2 regions of the Streptomyces sp. NPDC044061 genome follow, and region 1 is predicted to be linked to the other one. Evidence: riboswitches for the same ligand, from Rfam matches in the RefSeq annotation. Region 1 holds a riboswitch; the other holds the start of a gene.
The links. Region 1 has a riboswitch for thiamine pyrophosphate ahead of AC07CM_RS34675 (purine-cytosine permease family protein). Riboswitches for the same ligand answer to the same signal wherever they lie in the genome.
Positions count from the first base shown of each region.

Region 2: another riboswitch for thiamine pyrophosphate. It lies ahead of thiO (glycine oxidase ThiO); the one in region 1 lies ahead of AC07CM_RS34675 (purine-cytosine permease family protein).

Region 1 covers NZ_JBWKFL010000027.1:73,538-80,297, reverse strand. The annotation lists gene AC07CM_RS34690 (DinB family protein) at 54-650, shown strand; gene AC07CM_RS34685 (hypothetical protein) at 978-1,967, shown strand; gene AC07CM_RS34680 (aminoglycoside phosphotransferase family protein) at 2,361-3,302, opposite strand; gene AC07CM_RS34675 (purine-cytosine permease family protein) at 3,621-5,039, opposite strand; TPP riboswitch at 5,029-5,124, opposite strand; partial or broken gene AC07CM_RS34670 (IS701 family transposase) at 5,290-5,529, shown strand; gene AC07CM_RS34665 (hypothetical protein) at 5,596-6,438, opposite strand.
Region 2 covers NZ_JBWKFL010000020.1:109,287-116,046, forward strand. The annotation lists gene metF (methylenetetrahydrofolate reductase [NAD(P)H]) at 1-815, opposite strand, end outside; gene thiE (thiamine phosphate synthase) at 938-1,585, opposite strand; gene AC07CM_RS30330 (Rv2175c family DNA-binding protein) at 1,674-2,039, opposite strand; gene AC07CM_RS30335 (NAD(P)/FAD-dependent oxidoreductase) at 2,435-3,667, opposite strand; gene AC07CM_RS30340 (avidin-fold protein) at 3,700-4,050, opposite strand; TPP riboswitch at 4,103-4,214, shown strand; gene thiO (glycine oxidase ThiO) at 4,212-5,372, shown strand; gene thiS (sulfur carrier protein ThiS) at 5,369-5,569, shown strand; gene AC07CM_RS30355 (thiazole synthase) at 5,573-6,367, shown strand; gene pknB (Stk1 family PASTA domain-containing Ser/Thr kinase) at 6,479-6,760, shown strand, end outside.

The DNA of each region.
Region 1 (6,760 bases):
GTGACTGTTGATGTCACCTCCGGCTGTCAGTGCCAGGTGGAAAACTGCCCGGCATGACCGAACCGAACCCGAAGGCAGACCTTCTCCGATACCTGCAAGAGGCGCGTGATGCCCTGGTCTGGAAGCTCGATGGGCTCTCGGAGTATGACATCCGCCGTCCGCTGACCCCCACGGGCACGAACCTGTTGGGGCTGGTCAAGCATGTCTCCGGCGTGGAGCTGGCGTACTTCGGCGACACGTTCGGACGGCCGTTCTTCAACGCGGAGCCGCCGTCCTGGTGGTATACCGAGGAGTCGGAACCCAACTCGGACATGTGGGCCACCGTAGACGAATCACGGGAACAGATCGTCGGACTGTATCGCGAGGCGTGGGAGCACTCCGACAGCACGATCGCGATGCTGACGCTCGACGCGATCGGTCACGTCCCGTGGTGGCCGGAGGAACGCCGAGAGGTGACGTTGCACCACATCCTGGTGCGTGTGGTCTCCGACACCCAGCGGCATGCCGGCCACGCCGACATCGTGCGAGAGCTCATCGACGGATCCGTCGGATACCTGCAGGGCAAGGACAACATGCCACCAGGGGATCAGGCTTGGTGGGAGGGCCACCGGAGCCGACTGGAGCGCGTGGCGCGGGAGGTCAACGGCTGATCTCGCCCTGCTGCCGACCCCGTCGGCTCCGGGGTCGGCCACGCGCGGGGCGTTCAGTCGGCTGCGGTCTGCTCGGCCAGGGCTTCGGTGCGGGCGAGTTTACGGGGGTATGCCCGATTTCCGGCTGCTGATCGTCACCTGCGCTGAGTTCGGGATGCTCGGGCACCTGCACGCGACTCGGGCCGCAAACGTCGTCGTACGCATGTGGCGTGGTCCGCAGGGCGGAGGGGCCAGTTGGACCAGCGGGGGAGCGGGGTGCGCCTGGGGGCTGATGCCGAGGGGTGTGCGGGCGCCGGAGCATGGGGATCCCCAGCGGAGGGAGACGTGGTGGAGCGTTGGGACCGGACCGGGCGTGCGGCGGCGTACGGGGCGGCGGCGGCCCTCGTCCCGTATTTGGTGATCAAGGTGTCGTGGGTGGTCGGTTCGTCACTGGGGCTGCTGCCGGTCGGACGGGGGTTCAGCCTGGGCGGGTGGCTGGTGCTCAACATCGTCACGATCGGTATGGCTGCGGCCGGGATCACGCTGGGGCTGGCGCTGGTACGGCCGTGGGGGATGCGGATCCCCGGCCGGCTGGTGGGATTCTCCGCCTGGGTCGGGTCGGGGTTCTTGGTGTCGATCCTGCCGTTCGTCGTCGTCGGCGCGCTGGTGAACTCCAGGACGGGGAGTTCGGGGGGCTCAGGGAGCTCGCGGGGCGAAGCGTCGATGCCGGGCTGGGAAGCGGTGCTGCTCCAGTGCAGCTTCGTGGGAACCGGGATCGCACTGGCCATCGCGCTTCCCGCCTATGTGTGGCGGCGCTGGCCCCACGCGCTGCGCCGGCCGCAGCGACCCCGTACCCGCCCCTCCTCGGGACCGCTGTGGCCCGCTGTAACCGGTGCCGTGACCGGCCTGGCCTGGCTCTACTGGGCGGCCGGTGGCACCCTGGGCATCGCGCACCGCGATGAGCGGCCGGCCGGCTGGCATGTGCTGGTCGGGGTCAGCGCGTGTTGGGCCCTCGCCGCGTCCGCCGCCGTACTGGCTCTCGTCCGGCGCCGGTCGACCCGGCTGCCGTATCCGCTCCTGCTCGCGTCGGCGTGGCTGGGATCGGGCTCGATGTTCGCGTGGAGCGGCTGGAGGCTGCCGGCGACGGTGTACGTGGCGCTGGTGCACCCGAGCGACGTCGGCTACCCGGAGAACGTCGCGGTCGCCGTGACGCTGCACGTCACGGCCGTGCTGACGGGGGCACGGATCATACGGACACTGGTACCCGGCGGCGGTAGGCGGGTGAGCGTGCCCGACAACGTCCAGCAGTCCGCCGAGCGGGTGGGCCGTCCCCGGTGAGCATGGCTGTCAGGAGGGCCTTTCAGCACAAGCGCCTGACGCTCCCGTGGCAACGCCACGTCCGAGGCGCTGCCCGAGGCGACCCATGTCATCGACCGCGTGAAGCTCCTCGAAGGGAGCCTGAAGGCCACCGATCGGGCCGCGGCCAGGAGGACCTGACCGCCGAGCGGACGGAGAGGCCGCAGCGGCGGCGGAAAGCGGGACCCGCAGAAGCTGAGCGGGCTACGCGCGGAGCTGCACCAACGGGCAACCGGGCAGGAGGTGCCGGGCCGGTCGAAGACGAGCCGGTCGGGGATCGGCGCGGACCGGCAGTGAGCTGGTGCACCCCTCTCCCTCTCGGTTGTCCTGCGTCAGTGAAGGTTGAGCAGTGTCACCGAAGTTGAGTGATGCAGGTCATCTCTTTGGCGCTGGGGAACTGGGGCGATGGATCGTCGTGGTGAGGCGTCGCAGCGCGGCGTGGGCGGGTGGGCCCCAGGTGCGCTTGCCACCCGGACGGCCATGGACGCCTGCCTCTCCGATGGAGATGCAGGCGAGGGCTTTCAACACCGCCCAGCCGCGGGCGCGGCGTCGGGTCGCCGTGTCCGCGGCCGGCTGATAGGCCTCGTAGAAGCGGTCGACGGACCCCTCCGGCAGCAGTATCCACGCGGCTGCGAGATCGCAGGCCGGGTCGCCCGCGAAAAGGTCGCCGAAGTCGATCACGCCGCAGAAGGTGCCGTCCGCGGTGAGGACGTTGGCCGGGTGCAGGTCGCCGTGGAGCCACAGCGCCGGGCCCGCCCACTCGGGCGCGGTGACGGCGTCTTCCCAGACCGTGCGGACGGCGTCCGGGTCAGGGATCAGCCCTGACTCGGTGGCCCAGGTCAGGATCTGGGCGAATCCCTCGGCCTGGTCGGTCAGCGGTCCGCCACGGTCGCGGCCGCTGGGCGCCCCGTCGGGGGCAGGTCGGTGAAGAGCGGTCAGGAACGCTGCCAGGGTGTCGGCCGCCTCCGTGGCGCGGGTGGCGGGGGCACGGTCTGCGGGCGTGCCCGGCACCCAGGTGGTGACGATCCAAGGCCGCGGGAACCGCTCGGAGGGCTCGCCGAGGCGCTGGGGGACGGGGACCGGCAGGGGAAGACACGGGGCGAGGGTGGGCAGCCAGGCGTGCTCCTTGCGTAGCAGCGCGTCCGCGGACCGCGTCGCCCAGGGCAGCCGGACGGCGAGGTCGTCGCCGAGCCGCCACAATTGATTGTCCCAGCCACGCGCACCGAGCCGCACCGGGCGATCGGCCAGGTCGGGGTGCTGCTCGCGCAGCAGCTGCCGGACCAACGCTGCGGTGATCTCGATCTCGCTGTGGGTCACGCGGAGCCACGATAGTGGACGGTGATCCGCCGTTTGCGACGCCGGGAATTCAGTGCCGCTTCCCGCTGCGGCCCAGCTCAGCGCCCTCGTGCCCTGCTCGTGCGGACACAGGCTTGGGGCGGCGAATGAGGGGGGAGACGCCGTGGCGTCGGCCGTTTCACTGCTGACAGTGGCACTGACTCGATCCAGGCTCGGGCCGGAATCGTGGGCGGGACCTGACAGGAGCAGGCTGCTCGGGAACAACGCGCCATTCGTCGGACCTCGACCCCCGTACGGCAGGGCAGTGAGCGAGGTGGCCACCTTTGGCCGGTCAAGCGGTCATTGCTTCACCGGAGACGGCGCCTGTCGCCGCGCCCGCAACGGCGTGTAGACGAGCAGGGCCGCGAGGAACGCCACGGGGTAGGCGAGGTCGGCGCCGTGCAGGGCCCGGGCGACCGGGCCCACGAACAGGGTGGTGCTCATGAACGGCACCGAAGCGGCGAAACCGACGATGAACGCCGTGAGAGCCGGCCACCACGGCTGCGGGTCGGCCTCCTCCGTCTTCAGATCGATCGGACGGCCGCCGCGCGCCCGCGTGCGGGCCACCCAGTCGACGATCACGATCGCGACGAACGCGGGGATCCAGTAGCCGACGAACAGCAGCACGTTCTGGAAGCGGGCGGTGGTGTCGGCGGCGTGCATCCACAGCACGAGCGGGAAGCCGAGCACCGCGGCGAGCGCGGCGGCGACCGGCCGTGGCAGCCGCACGCCGACGGTCTGCAGCGCCAGCGACCCGCTGTAGTCGTTCATGGCGTTGCTGCACAGCGCCGCGAGAGCGACGGCGAGGAGTCCGAACGCGCCGAGCGCGCCCCCGCCGAGAAGCCGGTCCACACCGCGGGCGGTCTGGTCGGTGAACTGCGCCGCGCCCCACAGGCCGAGTGCCTGTACCGCGACGAAGGACACGCCGACGCCGAGCAGGGTGCACCAGAACATGCGTGGACGGGACGCCGTCCGTGGCAGGTAGCGGCTGAAGTCGCTGGCGTACGGGGCCCACGAGAGGGCGAGACTCAAAGCGATGGTGCAGGTCAGCACGAACGCGCCCGCCCGGTCGGCGCCCTGCACGGTCGCGGCCGTCGCGGGCTGGGTGCCGTGCACGAGCTTCACCGCCAACGCGACGAACGAGGCGGCGAGCGCGAAGGTCATCACCGTCTGCAGGCGGTGGATCGCCTCGTATCCGATCACGCCCAGCACCCCCTGGGCCGCCAGCATCACCAGGACACCCAACCAGAAAGGCCAGCCGAACAGTTGGGCCAGCGCGTCCCCGCCGAACAGACCGATCAGTGCGTCCCAGGCGATGGACGACAGCCACTGCAGGGCGCCCGGCAGGGCGACGACCCGTCCGAAGGCCAACCTCGCCAGCGGCAGTTGGCCCGCCCCGGTCTGGCTGCCCCAGGTCCCCAGGTAGGCCGTGGGCACCGCACCGAGCAGGGTGCCGAGCACCACGGCGAGCAGCGCCGTGGCGAAGTCCAGTCCGAGGGCCGCCCCGACGGTGCCGGTGAACACACCGGTCATCGTCAGGTTGGGGGCGAACCACACGGTGAACAGCCGCCGGGGGCTGCCGTAGCGAGCGTCCTCGGGCACCGGCGTGATGCCGCGCGCCTCCACCCGCAGATCCCCGGGCGCCGTCGGCATCCGGCCGTCGAAGACGCGCCGCGCCTCGGCGACAGCCGTCTCTTCATGGGCATACGGCAACGACATACGACATCCCTCCGCCAGTCCTAACTGGTTCAGGTTCAACGGGTGTGATCTCAGCCCTCGTGCGAGGGCACCCCGTGTCCAGGTACGCCGGCCAGAATAGCCCGGACCGGTGACCGGTTCCGGCCGGGGCGCATGGAGGGTGTGCGGAACCGTGCGTCCGTGAACCCGGCACGGCCGTGGCGGCCCGTCCGAGAGCCGGCCGACCTCGCCCCACGCGACGGCGGCTCCACGGCCCGCGCTCGGCGGCTTCAGGCCGGCAAGCGGCAGATGGACCGTCGAGGAGACCTTCCAGTCCGGCAGAGGCCTGGCCGCCTTGGAAGAACACCAGGTCAGACGGTGGAGGCCCTGGCACCGCTGGGGCACCCTCGCGATGCTCGCCCATGCCTTCCTCACCGCCGTCCGCGCCGACGAACACGCCGGCAACCCGAAAACGGACGGACTGAGACCCCTCACCTGCAACGAGATCAAGAGCCTGTCCATCGCGCTCGTCTGGGTCTGGCGGGCGGCTGCCGCGTCTTGCGCTCGCGGGACGCACGGTGCTGCGTCGGCGCGCCCGCTAGCCGAGCTTGCGCAGCACCTCGGCGATGTTGGCCCGGTACGTCCGCAGTGCCCGCAGCCCGGCCGCGTAGCGGTCCTGGTGCCGCGTGATGTCCACGGCCTGCTTCTGCGCCCGTACCGCGTGCCAGAGCTCGGCCGTGTGGTGGCGGCGCTTGCACGTGACGTCCGCGACGGCGGTGGCCCGCTCCCGCCGCGTATGCCGGGTGTTGCCGTCACCGTCCCGCTTCCAGGCGTCGTCGGTGTACGCCGCGCCGGGATCGGGGTAGCGGGTGAATCCCTGTTCTGCCACACATCGGGACCACACGTCCCAGGCCGCACGGAGGCGCGGGTCGCGCTTGACCGCCTTGTCGATCTCGATCGCCCGTGTGCCTGCGTAGAGCCAGTCCCGCCTGAGGTCGATGCCGCGCATCAGCCGCCGAGTGGCTTCAGCGTTGCAGGCGGGCATGTCCGCATACTCGGCGTAGGTCATCCGGCGGCCCTTCGGCTTGAGGGCAAGGGACTTCGCCGGGTCCCAGCCGTAACCCCAGCGGCGGGCGGTGGCGAGATCCAGGGCGCCGTAGTCGGTGCTCACCGCGGTGGCGACGACGGGGTCGCTGGGGTAGCGGGGGTCGAGCGGGAAGTCCGGGTGGCCGTGCTCCGCCATGCACCGACGGACCAGCAATGCCGATGCCCGCTGCGATCGTTGATGGTCCCGCGGCGTGTAGTCGTAGCGGTCGGCCGGAAGGGGGCCGAGGTCCGACGCCGTGCGGATGACCTGCGGGCGTTCTGGACCGGAGGCGCAGACCGCCGCCAGCAACGCCACCCCCGCCACGGCACCCAGCCGCGACCCCCGCCTCGTCATGCGACAGGATGCTAGCGGGCGGCGTGCGGCGGCCGGCTGTAGCCCCTGGCGGCTCATCCCCGCACGCCGAGACTCCAAGCCACAGCTGCGAAGGGCCGTGCTCCGGCGGGAAACTCCACGCATCCTTCGCGGGGCTCGCACTCAGTCGCGGTCCACCCGCAGGCGCGGCCAGGCCGTTCGGTGGACTAGGTTGTGGGGATGACTACCGGGACGGCATCGCGCCACACACGGATCGGTGACCCGGTGCTCTTCTGAGCGCCGAACGGGCCAGTGAGGGCCCGCTGTTCGATCAAGGATCTTGCGCTGCTGCGCGGGCTCCGCC
Region 2 (6,760 bases), on a different contig from region 1:
CGTGCGCAGAACTCCGTGGCGAACTCGATGCCAATGGAGCGTACAGCCGCCGGATCGTCCTTCGCTGTGAGGATCCGCTCTTTCAGGGCGTCCGGGAAATGCGCGTTGCTGAGCTTGGGCAGCCGCTCCAGCATCTTCACGCTGGTGACCGGCAGGACCTCGGGGATGACCGGGGTTTCGCAGCCGGCGGCCGCCACCCGGTCGCGCAGGCGCAGATACGACTCCGGTTGGAAGAACATCTGAGTGATGGCGTAGTCGGCACCCGCACGGCACTTGTCGACGAAGTGGGTGACGTCGGTGTCCCACTCCGTGGACCTGGGGTGCATCTCGGGGAAGGCGGCGACACCGACACAGAAGTCGCCCGACTCCTTGATGAGCCGGACGAGTTCGGCCGCGTAGGTCAGGCCCGTCGGGTGCGGCACCCACTCGCCCATCGGATCGCCGGGCGGGTCGCCGCGCACGGCGAGCATGTTGCGGATGCCCGCGTCCGCGTACTGGCCGATGATGTTGCGCAGTTCGGCGATGGAGTGATCGACCGCGGTGAGGTGGGCGACCGGCGTGAGCGTCGTGTCCACGACGATCTGCTGGGTCTCCTTGACCGTGGTCGCGCGCGTGGAACCGCCGGCGCCGTAGGTCACCGAGACGAAGTCGGGCGCCACGGCCTCGACCCGCCGCAGCGCGTTCCACAGGCTCTTCTCGCCCTTGGGGGTCTTCGGCGCGTAGAACTCGAACGAGTACGTCGTCTTGCCGGTGGCGAGGATGTCACGCACGGTGCGTGCGCGATCAGTCCTGGTGGATGCGGTTCCGAGGGCCATACTCGCAGGTTAGCCAGGGGTGGGCGGCACCCCAACCGGATGCCGCAAATTTGCCCGAATTGTCGCTTCCCTGTCCACCCATTGGACAAAAACCTGGACAGCGGCCCGTCCCTGAGGGGTCCCTAGGACTGCCGCAGTCGCTTCGCGAACTCCGCCGCCGCGGCTCCCGGGTCGTCGGCCTCGGTGATCGCGCGGACCACGACCACGCGGCGGGCGCGCGCGTCCAGCACCTCGTCCAGGTTGCCGAGGTCGATGCCGCCGATGGCGAACCAGGGGCGGTCGGTGTCCAGGGCGGCGGTGTACCGGACCAGGTCGAGGCCCGGGGCGTGGCGGCCGGGCTTGGTGGGGGTGGGCCAGCAGGGACCGGTGCAGAAGTAGTCCACACCCTCCTGGACGGCGGCCGCGGCGGCCTCGGACTCGGCGTGCGTGGAGCGGCCGATCAGGACGTCGGCGCCGAGGATCGCGCGGGCCGCGGGGACCGGGAGGTCGCCCTGGCCGAGGTGGAGTGCGCCCGCGGAGGCCGCGTGGGCGACGTCGGCCCGGTCGTTGACCGCGAGCAGTTTGCCGTGCCGGGCACAGGCGTCCGCGAAGACCTCCAGGTGCTCCAGCTCCTCGGCGGCCTCCATGCCCTTGTCGCGCAGTTGCACGATGTCGACGCCACCGGCCAGGACCGCGTCCAGGAACTCGGCGAGGTCGCCCTGCCGCTTGCGCGCGTCCGTGCAGAGGTACAGGCGGGCGTCGGCGAGCCTGCCGCGGGCGGTGTCGGACATGCGTGGGTCCCCCCGGTCGGTGTCCATGGGCGTGCGGGTGGGTGGCGTACGGGCCGCGGCCGGTACGCCACCCGTGGTGCGGATCGGTTCAGACGGCGAGCGCCTGGGCGCGGCGCTTCACCTCCGTGCCGCGATTCTCGCTCAGGGCCTGCGCGGGGGTGCCGGGCAGGGTCGGGTCGGGGGTGAAGAGCCACTCGATCATCTCGTCGACCGTGAAGCCGTCGTCCCTCAGCAGCGTCAGGGTCCCGGACAGGCCCTTGACGACCTTGTCCCCGTCGATGAAGGCGGCGGGAACGTGCAGCGCCCGGTTCTCACCTCGGCGTACGGCGATGAGCTGGCCCTCCTTGACCAGCTGCCGCACACGTGTCACCTCGACGTCGAGCATCTCGGCGATGTCGGGGAGGGTGAGCCAGGCGGGGACGAGAGCATCGATCTTTGCGTCAATCTCGGTCACGGAACCCAGCGTAGGCGCTCCGCTGGGTTGGCCGCGATGTGGCGTGGTGCGTCTGTGGGCGTCGTCGTGGCTGGTCGCGCCGTTCCCCGCGCCCCCTTCGGGACGGCCGCCATGGGACGCGGATCGCCCGCGGGCACGTCGTGGCCGGTCGCGCCGTTCCCCGCGCCCCCTTCGGGACGGCCGCCATGGGACGCGGATCGTCCGCGGGCACGTCGTGGCCGGTCGCGCAGTTCCCCGCACCCCTTACGGCGCGAGCGCGCCACTTCCCGCGCCCCTTCCCGGCGGCCGCCATGGGACGCGGATCGCCCGCGGACACGTCGTGGCCGGTCGCGCAGTTCCCCGCGCCCCTTACGGCGCTGTCGCGCCGTTTGCCGCGCCTCCCTTTGGGGTGCTGGTCAGTCGGTTGTGGCGGTTTTCAGGGGGCGGGTCGGGTCGGGTAGGGCCTCGGGGTCGAGGCGGCTGCCCGACTCGATCAGGCGGCGGCCCTGGGCCAGGTCGCGGGGCCTGCCGACGGCCAGCAGGGCCACCAGGCGGTTCTCGCGCAGCCAGCAGACGGTCCACGCCGGGCTCGCCGGGTCGCCGCGCCACACCATGCGGTCGGCCGCGGGGTGGTGGCCGGCGTACTGGACGAACCGGCCGAACTGCTCCGACCAGAAGTACGGCACCGGGTCGTAGGCCGCGGGGGTCTCGCCCAGGATGTTCGCGGCGACCGTGCGCGGGCCCTGCAGGGCGTTGTCCCAGTGGTGGACCAGCAGCCGGGCGCCGTAGCGGGCCGAGGGGAAGGAGGCGCAGTCGCCGACCGCGTACACGTCCTCGGCGGAGGTCCGCAGGTGGGCGTCGGCCACGACCTCGCCGTGCACGCCCAGCTCGATGCCGGAGCCGGCCAGCCAGCCGGTGGCCGGGCGGGCCCCGATGCCGACCACGACGGCTCCGGCGGGCAGCCGCGTGCCGTCGGCGAGCACCACCGCGCCGGGCTCGACGCGCTCCACGCGCGCGTGCGTGCGCAGTTCGGCGCCGCTGTCGGCGTACCAGGCGGTCATGGGTGCGGCGACCTCGGCGGGCAGGGCGCCGGCCAGCGGCCGGTCGGCGGCCTCCACGACGGTCACGGCGCAGCCGGCCTCGCGGGCGGCCGTGGCGAACTCGGCGCCGATCCAGCCGGCGCCGACCACCACGATGTCGTGCTGCCGGGCCAGCACGGGCCGCAACCGTTCGGCGTCGTCCAGGGTGCGCAGCAGGTGCACACCGGGGACGCCCTCGGTGCCGGGCAGGGTGATCGGCTCGGCGCCGGTGGCGAGGACCAGCACGTCGTACGGGACGGGTCCGGCCTCGGTGTCCAGCTCGTGGTCGCCGGGGCGCACGCCCAGCACCTCGCAGCCGAGCCGCAGTTCGACGGCGAGGGACTCGAAGTCGACGTCGAAGGCGGAGCCCTCGGCCTTGCCGAGCAGCACGGCCTTGGACAGCGGTGGCCGGTCGTACGGCTGGTGGGGCTCGGCGCCGATCAGCGTGACGGTGCCCGGGTAGCCCTGCTCCCGCAGGGCGACCGCGGTCTGCACCCCGGCCATGCCCGCGCCGACGACGACCACGCGCCGTCCCTGTGACGTGCCCTGTTGCGGTGTCTGCTCGCTCACCCGATCACCATAGACAACTGACGAAAGGTCAGTCAGGGGGCGTGCTCGGTGACCTGTTCCACAACGCTGGTCCCGGCGCCCGGCCGCGACTCCCACTCCCAGGTCTCCTCGAGGCGCACCCGCCCGTCCGGCAGCTCCGCGACCGTCGACACGCAGTGCCCCGAGGCGGTGGTGCCGTCCTGCCCGAGCTGCACGTACCGGAAGTCCAGCCGGTCGCCTTCCCGGGTGCCGACCAGACGGCCCCGTACGACGTCGCCGCCCGCGTACTCGGCCCAGATCGCGCCGTCCTCCTCGTGGTAGGCGAACCGGGTGCGCGTACCCACCTGACCTGGTGCCTGGTCCGTCACCGGGGCCAGGATCAGTCCGTCGAGCGAGCGGGCCATGGCCGGGGCTCCCTTACGAGTGACGAGCGACGCGGGCTAGGCTGGCCACCGTACAAGCACTCGCGGGAGCCCGGACGCACCGGGCTGAGAGGGAGGCTGGCGGCCTCCGACCGTACGAACCTGATCCGGGTCATGCCGGCGAAGGGAGGGGCTGGACGCCCATGTCGTCACGTACGTCCGACGTCCTCGTCATCGGGGGCGGAATCATCGGCCTGGTCACGGCCTGGCGCGCCGCGCAGCGCGGGCTCGCCACGGCCGTGGTGGACCCCGAGCCCGGCGGCGGAGCCGCGCGGGTCGCGGCGGGGATGCTGGCCGCGGTCACCGAACTGCACTACGGCGAGGAGACGCTGCTCGCCCTGAATCTGGAGTCCGCCCGCCGCTACCCGGACTTCGCGGCCGAGCTGACCGAGCTGACCGGCCACGACCTCGGATACCGCCGCTGCGGCACGCTGGCCGTCGCGCTGGACGCCGACGACCGCGCCCACCTGCGCGAGCTGCACGCGCTCCAGCAGCGTTCGGGCCTCGAGGCGGAGTGGCTGTCGGGGCGGGACTGCCGGCGTCTGGAGCCCATGCTCGCACCCGGTGTGCGCGGCGGGCTGCGGGTCGACGGCGACCACCAGATCGACCCGCGTCGGCTGGCGTCGGCCCTGGTGGCCGCGTGCGAGCGGGCCGGGGTGGTGTTCCACCGGACGTGGGCCGAGCGGCTCGACCTCGTACGGGACCGGGCCGCCGGAATCACCACGACGGACGGCACTGGGCTGGGCGCGGGACAGGTGGTGCTCGCCGGCGGCAGCCTCAGCGGGCGTCTCGCGGGCGTCCCGGACGAGGTGCTGCCTCCCGTGCGGCCGGTGAAGGGGCAGGTGCTGCGGCTGACCGTGCCGCCCCGGTACGCGCCCTTCCTGAGCCGTACCGTGCGGGCCGTGGTACGCGGCAGCCAGGTCTATCTCGTGCCCCGGGAGAACGGCGAGCTGGTCGTCGGCGCGACCACCGAGGAGCTTGGCTGGGACACGACGGTGACCGCCGGGGGCGTGTACGAGCTGCTGCGCGACGCCCATGAGCTGGTGCCGGGCATCACCGAGCTGCCCCTCACCGAGACCCGCGCGGGTCTGCGCCCCGGCTCCCCCGACAACGCGCCGCTGCTCGGCCCGTCCGGGCTCGACGGGCTGCTGCTGGCCACCGGGCACTACCGCAACGGGGTGCTTCTCACACCGGTCACCGGGGACGTGATGGCGGAGGTGCTGGACAGCGGAGAGCTGCCGGACGAGGCCCGACCGTTCACTCCGCAGCGCTTCCGCGCCGTACTCGTGGAGCAGCCCGCATGAACATCTCCGTCAACGGGCAGCGCCGGCAGGTCGCCGCGGGCACCGCGCTGGACGCCCTCGTCAGGACCCTCACCGCGGCGCCCTCCGGGGTGGCCGCCGCCGTCAACGAGACCGTCGTCCCGCGCGCGCAGTGGGCGAGCACGGCCCTCGCCGAGGGCGACCGTGTCGAAGTCCTCACCGCCGTCCAAGGAGGCTGAGCCATGGCCGACGATCCCTTTGTCCTCGGTGGAGTGCCGTTGGGCTCCCGGCTGATCATGGGCACCGGCGGCGCGCCGAGCCTGGAGGTGCTGGAGCGGGCGCTGGTCGCCTCCGGCACCGAGCTGACCACCGTGGCGATGCGGCGGGTCGATCCCGGGGTGCACGGCTCGGTGCTGTCGGTGCTGGAGAAGCTGGGCATCCGGGTGCTGCCGAACACGGCCGGCTGCTTCACCGCCGGGGAGGCCGTGCTGACCGCGCGGCTGGCCCGGGAGGCACTGGGCACCGATGTGATCAAGCTGGAGGTCATCGCCGACGAGCGGACGCTGCTGCCGGATCCGGTGGAGCTGCTGGACGCGGCGGAGACGCTGGTCGACGACGGGTTCACGGTGCTGCCGTACACCAACGACGATCCCGTGCTCGCCCGGAAGCTCGAGGACGTGGGCTGTGCGGCGGTGATGCCGCTGGGCTCGCCGATCGGGTCCGGGCTCGGGATCCGCAACCCGCACAACTTCCAGCTGATCGTGGAGCACGCGCGTGTGCCGGTGATCCTGGACGCGGGGGCCGGTACGGCGTCGGACGTGGCGTTGGCCATGGAGCTGGGGTGTGCCGGGGTGATGCTCGCCTCCGCCGTCACGCGGGCCCAGGAGCCCGAGACGATGGCCACCGCCATGAGGCACGCGGTGGAGGCGGGACGGCTGGCCCGGCTGGCCGGACGGATCCCGCGCAGGCACTTCGCGGAGGCCTCCTCCCCCACGGAGGGGCGCGCACACCTGGATCCCGAGCGCCCCGCCTTCTAATCGTGCGCGCCTGTCACAGCCGGCCCCGGAAGAGTCACAGCTCTGCTGCATTACGTCACCGGAACGGCCGAGCGGGCGGGAGTGTCGGTCCGTCCTCGTACACTCGCCTGCGTGGATACGACCCTTCAGGACCCTCTCGTCGGGCAGGTGCTCGACGGCCGGTATCGCGTCGACGCGCGGATCGCGGTCGGTGGGATGGCCACGGTCTACCGGGCCCTGGACACCCGCCTGGACCGGGTGCTCGCGCTCAAGGTGATGCACCCGACGCTGGCGGCCGACGGGTCGTTCGTGGAGCGGTTCATCCGGGAGGCCAAGTCGGTCGCCCGGCTCGCCCACCCGAACGTGGTGCAGGTCTTCGACCAGGGCGCCGACGGGTCGTACGTGTACCTGGCG